2 regions of the Bacillus sp. LLTC93 genome follow, and region 1 is predicted to be linked to the other one. Evidence: riboswitches for the same ligand, from Rfam matches in the RefSeq annotation. Region 1 holds a riboswitch; the other holds the start of a gene.

What was found. Region 1 has a riboswitch for lysine ahead of C6W18_RS06840 (amino acid permease). Riboswitches for the same ligand answer to the same signal wherever they lie in the genome.
Region 2: another riboswitch for lysine. It lies ahead of C6W18_RS04555 (aspartate kinase); the one in region 1 lies ahead of C6W18_RS06840 (amino acid permease).

What each region holds. Positions count from the first base shown of each region.
Region 1 is NZ_PVME01000002.1:307,309-312,613, reverse strand. It holds gene C6W18_RS06865 (LTA synthase family protein) at 1-388, opposite strand, end outside; gene C6W18_RS06860 (metal-dependent hydrolase) at 514-1,005, opposite strand; gene C6W18_RS06855 (MarR family winged helix-turn-helix transcriptional regulator) at 1,176-1,604, shown strand; gene sspJ (small acid-soluble spore protein SspJ) at 1,687-1,830, shown strand; lysine riboswitch at 1,952-2,130, shown strand; gene C6W18_RS06840 (amino acid permease) at 2,323-3,729, shown strand; gene C6W18_RS06835 (iron-hydroxamate ABC transporter substrate-binding protein) at 3,765-4,703, opposite strand; gene C6W18_RS06825 (FecCD family ABC transporter permease) at 4,962-5,305, shown strand, end outside.
Region 2 is NZ_PVME01000001.1:840,396-845,700, reverse strand. It holds gene C6W18_RS04570 (alpha-N-arabinofuranosidase) at 1-736, shown strand, start outside; gene trxA (thioredoxin) at 983-1,297, shown strand; gene uvrC (excinuclease ABC subunit UvrC) at 1,437-3,209, shown strand; lysine riboswitch at 3,271-3,448, shown strand; gene C6W18_RS04555 (aspartate kinase) at 3,586-4,821, shown strand; gene C6W18_RS04550 (YslB family protein) at 4,993-5,305, opposite strand, start outside.

The DNA.
Region 1 (5,305 bases):
CCACGAAATCAATGAGCATTAGCACAAACAGCGGGTGGAACAATTCAGTCATACTACTGCCCATATCTCCCATGTTCTTGGCTTGAAATAACACGGGTATCGTAATGAAATCAATATAAAATCCGTAAAAGATTGTATTTGATATGAGAATCGCCGTCAGTATAAAATTTGCGGTCAATAAAAAAACCTTTTGTTTGGTTTCATTTAAAAAAAGAGCTATCCCAAACAAAGGGAGCAAAAAGCTAAGTGGATTGATCAAAAGCAGCCATTCGTGAAACAGATTGGCCGTTCGTATATGAAATCCGAATTGATAAATGATGTATGTTTTCATCCACATAAAGAGGATGGAGTACACTAAAAACCAGTGATCTTTGAAAAACGCTTTCATTTATGTAGCTCCTCACCATTCTGTATTCAGCTGCAAGGCAAAAACACTTATCTTAAAACTACTAAAAAAATGAGGAATGATCAATTCATATCCTGTCTTTTTTGCAAAACTCTTTTTTCATTCTCTTAGAACTGGAATGGGACGGGTATACCGCAAATGACGGCGATGTAATAGCAGGTGACGATTGTGAGAGCAGCTAGTACGACTTGTTCACCTGTGCTGCCTGTTTTGACATAGAAGGGGAGACGTACTTTCATGGTAGCTGGGAACAAAAATTTAATGCCGTTCACTGTTCCTGCATCAAGGATGAGGTGGCTTGCCATCCCAACTAGTAAACCGATACTAAGGCTGTCATTTGGAATGTATGTGGTCGCAATAAAATAAATGATCAGCAGAAATAATAAACTGTGTGTAAAGGTGCGATGACCGAAAACATGACTAATTAGTGTCGAGAGCAGGGGGAATTTCCTGCCGATTTTACTTTTTGTATGACAAATATCTGGGATAAGGGCACCTACAGATCCAGCAGCAGCCATAATGACTGGGTCGAGTCCGTAGTAGTAGGCGACGGCTGTGGAGGCGGCAATTCCGCCCATGATATGTGTTTTTCCTGTCATGATGCGTACTCCTGTTCTATCTTTAGTTCAAGTACTCACTATATCAAGGGTGAATTCATTCATCAAGGCTTATTTTTAAAGAAAAAAGGACAAAATGGTTGGCTGATTGGAAAAACATTCTATAATAAGAGGGAAGTCATGTTGATACTAACGATAAGGATGCGATTCGGATGAGTAATGCAGACATTTTAAAAGAAATTGTTCTTGTACATTATGAAGTTAGCCGTAAATTAAACCGCAAGTTACTTGAGTTAGAAAAAGACATCACGCCTCCGCAGATATATGCTCTTTCTATTTTGATACAAGGCAAAGTGTCACATGCCGAAGAGCTAAAGCAAAGACTTTCTTTAAACCCAGGTGCCGCCTCGATTTCACTCAATAAATTATGTGAGCAGGGCTATATTCAGAGAGAACGGGACAAGGAAGATCATTCACTTGTCCGGTTAGAAGCCACGGAAAAAGGGCTGGCTATTTACGAAAAGCATACACGCCTTTTTGGAAAGGTGATTCAGCATATGATGTCAGACTTCACAAAGGAAGACTTGCAGACCTTTTTGACTTATTTGCAAAAAATGAGACAGACCTTTCATGATGAATGAGCCACTTCTCCTTGTATAATGCTGAGCGCTGTAGCACAAATTAAACAGGCAAACGCATTTTATGAAAAGGGGGGAAGCAGCGATGTCATTTTTCCAAAAGGATAAAAAGGCAAAAAGTGAAAAAGACCATCAGCAGGTAGATCAGCTGTTAGAAGAAGCAAGTAAAGAACTAGCAGGCGATCCGCTTCAGGAAGCTGTACAGAAGAAGAAAAACAATCATCAATAAGCAGGTAAAAGGCAGAGAATCACTCCTCTGTCTTTTTTCTATGTTTTTCCCTTTGACAGATGTGAGAATGTTTGATAACCTTCGTGTAGTAAAAATGAATAGAAATCCTCACGCTATGTCTCAGTGAGGTAGAGGTTGCGCGGATGATGAGTCACTCATGGGAGAGATGGAATCGTTGATCATGAGAAAAAAGGCATCAGCGCCGAAGTGTAGAGAGAGCTCCAACTTTCTTTATGCTGGGTCTGCATTGAATAAATGCAGGACTGCCACGTCTAAAAAGCGTGGAGGGCTATCCGGAGATCAAGGTGTATGTTTTGAAAAGCATGGACTTTTGTTCAGGCTTTTTTTTATGTTCTGAGTGATAAAGATAAGGGTATGCTGTTAAGAAAGTGACCCATAATGAACATAAAGAATGCAAGTCATTGCTTCACAAATATATCAATGAAGATACTACCGGGTCTGGTCCAAAGTGAATAAAACGGAGGTACGGAAATGGAACAGACAAAAAAATGGGGTTTTTGGTTATTGACGGCATTTGTCGTCGGAAATATGGTAGGTTCAGGCATCTTTATGCTGCCAAGTACGCTTGCCCAGCACGCAAGTCCTTTAGGTGTGACGATGGCATGGCTTGTCACAGGTGGCGGTGTGTTGATGATTGCACTTGTATTTGGGCATTTGTCTATTCATAAGCCGCAGCTGACGGCTGGACCACAAAGCTATGCAAGGGCGCTTTTTAAAGATCCGAAAAAAGGAAAAGCAGCCGGTTTTACAATGGTATGGGGATATTGGGTGGCAAGCTGGATTAGTAACGTCGCGATTATTACGAGCCTTGCCGGCTATTTAACAACCTTTTTCCCGATTTTAACCGTCAAGACCGTGATCTTTACCTTTGGGAAAGAAGCGATCACACTTGGTCAGCTCATGACCTTTATCGTATGTACCATCCTTCTATGGGGAACACATACCATTTTAATCACAAGCTTAAGTGCTGCAAGTAAATTAAACTTTATTACGACCTTTTCAAAGGTGCTCGGATTCGTCCTTTTTATTGTAGCGGGCTTATTTGCATTCCAAACGGCATTATTTGAGCATTATTACTTCCCGGTTGCATCAGGGGGCGAAGGAGTGCTCGGACTTGGAGGCCAAATTCATCATGCGGCCATTTCCACCCTATGGGCATTTATCGGAATCGAATCTGCGGTTATTTTATCAGGGAGAGCGTCTTCACAGCGTGATGTGAAACGTGCAACGATTACGGGTCTTTTAATCGCACTTTCGATCTACATGATTATTACCCTGATTACAATGGGCGTTCTGCCGCACGATCAATTGCAAGGCTCAGACAAACCATTCGTGGACGTGCTTCAGCTTATTATTGGGCCGGCTGGCGGGATTGTCATGGCACTGCTTGCGATCATTTGTTTATTTGGTTCAATGCTTGGCTGGATCTTACTCGGTTCAGAGGTACCTTATCAAGCAGCAAAGGCTGGCGACTTCCCAGCAGTGTTTGCAAAAACAAACAAAAAAGGCAGTCCTGTCTTCGCTTTGACTGTCACAAATATCATGTCACAGCTGTTTATTTTCTCAGTCATGTCACGCACGATTAATGAAGCCTTTACCTTTTTAACAACATCAGCGACACTTGCGTATCTCATTCCGTATATCGTGTCTTCGATCTACAGCTTTAAGGTCATCATGCAAGGTGACACGTATGAGCTTCAAAAAGGTAATCGAACAAGAGACGGGATCATCGCGCTTGTTGCTATGGGGTATTCTGCTTGGGTCATTATTTCAGGAACAGCTGATTTGAAAACATTTGGTCTCGGAATAGGCCTGTTCTTAGTTGGTATTCTGCTTTATCCATTCATGTCAAAAGGATTTGCCAAAGGAACAGAATAAGGAAGACGTTTCTCCAAAAATGGAGAAACGTTTTTTTATGATGTGGATGTTAATCGGTCCACAATAAACTCTAGCTGTCCTTCTAGTGATACTGGGTCATTAAAGAAGTAACCGACCGGGTCTATTTCAAATACATGTTTATTTTGAACAGCAGGAAGTGAAGTCCAAATGCTGCTTTTATACACATGGTCACCATTACTTTTTGAGCCGCTCCATGGGCTGGTGAAAATATAATCGCCTGCAAACTCTGGCAGCTTCTCAAGAGAAATATTTGCATAGCCGACACCACTGTCGATGGCTTCTTTTTGGACGGCTTTCGGTGCTTTTAATTTCAGCTCGTCATAAATAATTTCACCGCCGCGTGCAAAGGTGTTACCGAAAATATAAATGCCTTTATCGAATGGTGATACGATCGAAACGGTTTTGTTTCCTACAGCTTTTGTTACTTTTGGTTTCACTTCAGCAATTTTGGCATTCCATTTTGTGATCCAATCTGCTGCTTTTTTCGGTGTGCCTGTCATTTTTCCGAATTCTTTTAGTTGATCTTTAAAAGAATATTGATTGTATTTAATCGCAACTGTTGAGGCAATTTTTTGATATTGATCAAATTTTTCATCTTCTCCCCAAGCAATAATCAGATCTGGCTTCAAAGCTGCTACTTTTTCAACAGAGGGAGTCTTTCCAAGATTTTTGACCCCATCTGTTTTTCCTTGATAGAAAGGATTTTTAAAGATGGACGCAGTTGCAGCAATTGGCGTCTTACCAAGTGTGATAAGGTCCCCATAGTAGCTATCTGCAAGTAGCACAATTCGTTTCGGATCTTGAGGGAGTTTGACCTCGCCCTTTGCATCCTGATAAGTAATCGTGTCATTTTTTTTGGCTGTAGATTTTTTATTTGAAGTGCTGCCGCAAGCAGCTGTAAAAAGCATGAGGATGGTTAAGGAAATCAAAAGAAATCCAGTTCGTTTTTTCACAAAAGATCTCTCCTATTCAATCATTTTTGATAATGATTCTCAATTTCAATTATATCGTAACACGATGGAAGCAAAAATACATCGGCTATTTAGTACCTATATCAAAATGAAGAAATTCTCCTATTTTTTCAATGAAAATAAAGAAAATTATCAGAACAATGATTTCAAAAAGAAAAGAAAGTGATATACTAGACTTCGAGATTGATAATCATTATCACTGATAAGGAATAGATATGAACGGAAAGGAAGAGACTGGTTTTGGGCTCACAATCGAATAAACAGCTGCCAGCCAAAGACGATGTGATCGAAATTGTCACGAAGCCCTTTGGAACAGCAGTTGTTGTCATCATAGGAATCATCGCTTTAGCATTTGGTGTTTTTTTATCGGTATCATTAGGAGCGGCGAACATTCATTTGCACACTGTGTGGGATGCCGTCTTTCATTTTGATCCACAACAAACTTCACATCAAATCATCCGGGAATTAAGGTTGCCTCGTACAATTGGAGCAGCACTCGTCGGTGCCTTTTTAGCCGTATCGGGGGCTATTATGCAAGGCATGACAAGAAATGCGCTTGCGTCTCCTGAAATTATGGGTGTGAC
Region 2 (5,305 bases), on a different contig from region 1:
GTCTGCGACTGATTTTAATGAGGATGAATGGTTTACAACGTTGAAAAAGGCCTATGAGATGGAGCGGCTTGTCATGGATCATGGGAAGGTCATGGATCGCTATGATCCAGACAAGCGAATTGGGATGATTATTGATGAATGGGGGACATGGTATGACCCAGAGCCAGGGACAAATCCAGGGTTTTTATATCAGCAAAACACACTGAGAGACGCCCTTGTCTGTGCGCTGCATTTTCATATATTTCACCGTCATTGCCAGCGGATTCACATGGCGAATATTGCCCAGACGGTCAATGTCCTGCAAGCGATGGTGTTAACGAAGGACGAAAAGATGATTCTGACCCCTACCTATCATGTATTTCACATGTTTCAAGTGCATCAAGAGGAAGAAGCACTTGAAGTGGAGTTTGATTCACCACCGTATGAACGCCGAGGTGAAAAAATTCCTCAGGTCAGTGTGTCAGCCTCGCGTTCATCTGACAAGATGCATATTAGTTTTTGTCATCTGAATCCATATGAAAAAGCAGAGGTATCCCTTGCAATAGAGGGGATTGATCCACAAACCACTGCCACTGGCCGCGTGCTGACAGCTGATCGGATGAATGCGCACAATACATTTGATGATCCTCATTCCGTTCAGCCTGCGGATTTCCATCAATTCACGGCAAAATCCGGCGAATTAACCATAGATCTCCCGCCTATGTCGGTTGTGATGATGACTGTCGATCTGACTTGATCGCATATTTCGATGTTTGATGAGAAGAATGTTGGGGCATCATACATTGTAAATGAAGCGGAAAGGGAGTTATGTCATATGCTTAGAACCATTCTGATGATCATCGGTGCGATTGTTGTTATTGGTGCGATTATACGGTTTGTTTTTTAATTCATTTCATAAAAAAAGATTCGTAAGCATTTCATTCGCAAGTCACATTGGTAGATGCTATACTAAAAATCATAATTTACATTGGAGGAATGAATAATGGCAATCGTAAAAGCTACTGACGCAACATTTTCACAAGAAACTGCAGAAGGTGTTGTTCTTGCAGACTTTTGGGCACCATGGTGCGGACCTTGTAAAATGATTGCTCCAGTTCTTGAAGAACTTGATCAAGAAATGGGCGATAAAATGAAAATTGTAAAAGTTGATGTAGACGATAACCAAGAAACTGCTGGTAAATACGGCGTGATGAGTATCCCAACACTTCTTGTTTTAAAAGACGGTGAAGTCGTAGAAACGTCTGTTGGTTTCAAACCAAAAGAAGCACTAGCTGAGCTTGTCAACAAACATCTATAAATCCATCTATGCCAATGAGGCATGACCACTGAAGCGGTTCTCGTATAGACGAGAGCCGCTTTTCTTTCAACATGGTATAAAACAAATGTTCGTGATACACTAGAAGGAGTGAAAGAGGAAAACAAGGACGGATGAAAATATGAACAAACTGATCAAAGAAAAGCTGTCAGTCCTGCCTGATCGACCAGGCTGTTACTTAATGAAAGATAGACAAAATACGGTCATCTACGTGGGGAAGGCAAAAGTTTTAAAAAATAGAGTACGCTCTTATTTCACTGGATCTCATGATGCCAAAACGCAGCGGCTTGTCAGTGAAATTGAGGACTTTGAATACATTGTGACCTCATCTAATATTGAGGCACTGATTTTAGAGCTAAATTTAATTAAAAAGTATGACCCAAAATACAATGTCATGCTCAAGGATGACAAGACGTATCCCTTTATTAAAATTACGAATGAACGGCACCCTAAGCTGATCGTTACCCGCAATGTGAAAAAGGATAAAGGGAGATACTTCGGTCCATATCCGAACGTACAAGCAGCAAGAGAAACCAAAAAGCTGCTTGACCGCTTATATCCACTAAGAAAATGTGCGACACTCCCTGATCGTGTCTGTCTTTATTATCATCTTGGTCAATGTCTCGCGCCATGTGTGTATGACATTTCTGAAGAAACGAATAAACAGCTCGTGGATGAAATCACCAGGTTTCTAAATGGAGGGCACCAGCAAATCAAAAAAGAACTAACCGAAAAGATGCAGGAAGCGGCCGAACAATTAGAGTTTGAGCGGGCAAAAGAACTGAGAGATCAAATCGCTTACATCGACTCAACGATGGAAAAGCAGAAAATGACAATGAGTGATTTATCAGATCGAGATGTATTTGCGTATGCCTATGATAAGGGCTGGATGTGTGTCCAAGTCTTTTTCATCAGACAGGGGAAATTGATTGAACGTGATGTCAGCCTGTTCCCTATGTATCAAGACCCTGAGGAAGAATTCCTCACGTTTTTGGGGCAATTTTATGAAAAGAACAACCACTTCCTGCCGAAGGAAATTTTAGTGCCAGACAGCGTAGATCAAGAGATGATCGAGCAATTGCTTGAGACGAACGTTCACCAGCCGAAAAAAGGAAAGAAAAAGGATTTGCTTTTACTTGCACACCAAAACGCCAAAATCGCCCTGAAAGAAAAATTCTCGCTCATTGAGCGCGATGAAGAAAGGACGATTGGAGCGGTGAAGCAGCTCGGGGATGCACTTAATATTTATATGCCATACCGGATCGAGGCATTTGATAACTCAAATATTCAAGGAGCGGACCCTGTTTCCGCCATGGTTGTCTTTCAGGACGGGAAGCCATATAAAAAGGAATACCGGAAATACAAAATCAAAACTGTCGCAGGGCCAGATGATTATGCATCCATGCGCGAAGTCATCAGAAGACGATATACACGTGTGTTAAAGGATGAGCTGCCGCTGCCAGATTTAATTTTAATTGACGGAGGAAAAGGCCAAATCAACGCAGCCATAGACGTGCTTGAAAATGAATTGAATCTGTCTGTTCCAGTGGCAGGTCTTGTGAAAGATGAAAAACATCGGACATCGAATCTCATGATGGGTGATACACTTGAAATTGTTGCGCTGGAGCGTAACAGTCAAGCCTTTTATTTATTGCAGCGTATTCAAGATGAAGTGCACCGGTTTGCCATTAGCTTTCACCGGCAGCTACGCGGAAAAAATGCATTCCAGTCTATTTTAGATGATGTACCAGGCATTGGAGAAAAGCGTAAAAAACAGCTCCTCAAACATTTTGGCTCTGTGAAAAAGATGAAAGAAGCCTCTGTCCAAGATTTTCAGGAGGCTGGCATTCCGAAACAAACGGCCGAACTTTTAATGGAGGCATTAAAAAAATAGATTGTACTTTTTCCAAAAGTCTGTTAAGATGTGACTAATTTAATAAATGAACGTGTTGTTTGTTGAAGATAGAGGTGCGAACTTCAAGAGTAGGCCTTCAGAGATCGATGGGATCTAGGAAGAGGGCTGAAAGGGGAGCGTCGCCGAAGTGAATAAAATCCACTCATTTTATTCGCTGGCTGTACATTGAAGAAATGTAGGGCTGTCAAGAATTTATTTCTTGGAGGGCTATCTCATTGTTTGCATCTTTTGATGATTTCAAAGCAATGGGAGATTTGTTCTCTCATTGCTTTTTTTATTTGCAGTGAGTGGGCAGTCTCCAAAGCCGCTTCTTGCTCTTCTCTCACACGTGATCTTTTGAAAAAGGGTGGTAGACATGGGACTAATCGTACAAAAATTTGGCGGAACATCCGTTGGATCGACAGAAAAAATTCGCAAAGCCGCAGAGAGAGTCATCAATGAACGTAAGGCAGGTCATGATGTGGTCGTGGTTGTGTCGGCGATGGGCAAATCAACTGATGTTCTAGTAGACCTTGCCAAAGAACTCACAGATGATCCAAGCAATAGAGAAATGGATATGCTGCTAACAACTGGGGAGCAAGTGACCATTTCATTATTAGCGATGGCGCTGCAAGCAAAAGGCTATGATGCCATTTCCTTTACAGGCTGGCAGGCTGGTATGAAAACAGAGCAGGTGCACGGAAATGCAAGAATCGTGGACATCGATGAATCAAGAATCAAAGAGGAACTAAGTGCGGGGAAAGTCGTTGTGGTAGCAGGCTTCCAAGGAATTGCAGATGACCTACATATCACAACACTTGGACGCGGTGGATCAGATACGACGGCTGTAGCACTTGCTGCTGCATTAAAAGCCGACAAATGTGATATATACACAGATGTACCAGGTGTGTTTACGACAGATCCACGTTATGTACCGTCCGCGCGAAAACTTGCAGGAATTTCATACGATGAGATGCTCGAGCTGGCCAATTTAGGGGCAGGCGTTTTGCATCCGAGAGCCGTCGAGTTTGCGAAAAATTATCAAGTCCCACTAGAAGTCCGTTCTAGTATTGTAAATGAATCGGGTACGTTAATTGAGGAGGAATCATCCATGGAACAAAATTTAGTCGTAAGAGGAATTGCATTTGAAGATCAGATGACACGCGTGACGGTGTGCGGCCTTTCAAGCGGTTTAACAACATTGTCGACCATTTTTACGACGCTTGCTAAGCAAAATATCAATGTTGATATCATCATTCAGTCCGTCTCAAGCACAAATCAGACTTCCATCTCTTTCTCTGTGAAAACGGATGATTTGTCCAAAACAGTTGAAGTGCTAGAAGAATATAAAGGGGCGCTCGGCTATGAGCAGATTGAGACAGAAAGCAAATTAGCCAAAGTATCCATCGTTGGCTCTGGTATGGTTTCAAACCCAGGCGTCGCTGCTGAAATGTTCGCCGTTTTAGCTCAAAAAGACATTCAAGTAAAAATGGTTAGTACGTCTGAGATCAAAGTCTCAACAGTGGTTAGCCGTGATGATATGGTCAAAGCGGTGGAAGCCCTGCATGATGCATTTGATTTATCGAAAGTGAGCGCAGCTGCTCATTCTTAAAAAATAAAAAGAGGTGTATCTCCATGAAAGAGTGCATCTCTTTTTTATATTTGTACCGGGTGCATATCAAGAATGGAACATGTGCATAAACCTATTCACTAAGTATGCTATGATAGAAGGAGACATATAAAAAAAGGCGTGACCGGTAGTCCTCGCCTTTCAGAAGAAGTGTTAGCTAGGGTCTCTTAAATCCCATTTAACGGTTAAAATGACTTTATCAGCACGCTTTTTCACTTGCTCATAGGATTCAGCAACATGCTCATTGAGAAGCTGAATCTGTTCAGCAATAAAACCTGCCTCCATTTGAAAGCATGGCTCTTTTTGATAGGTGAGTCGATTCGATACAAGTGGACCTTCGAGCTCAAACTCAATTTCCTGTTTTTTAGAATGGACCATCGTAAGAGTCCCCCATCCGGCATCATGGAAAAATTCGGGGATTTTCTCCCATGACTCTTGAGGGAATTTACGAGCAAGTAGCTTACCC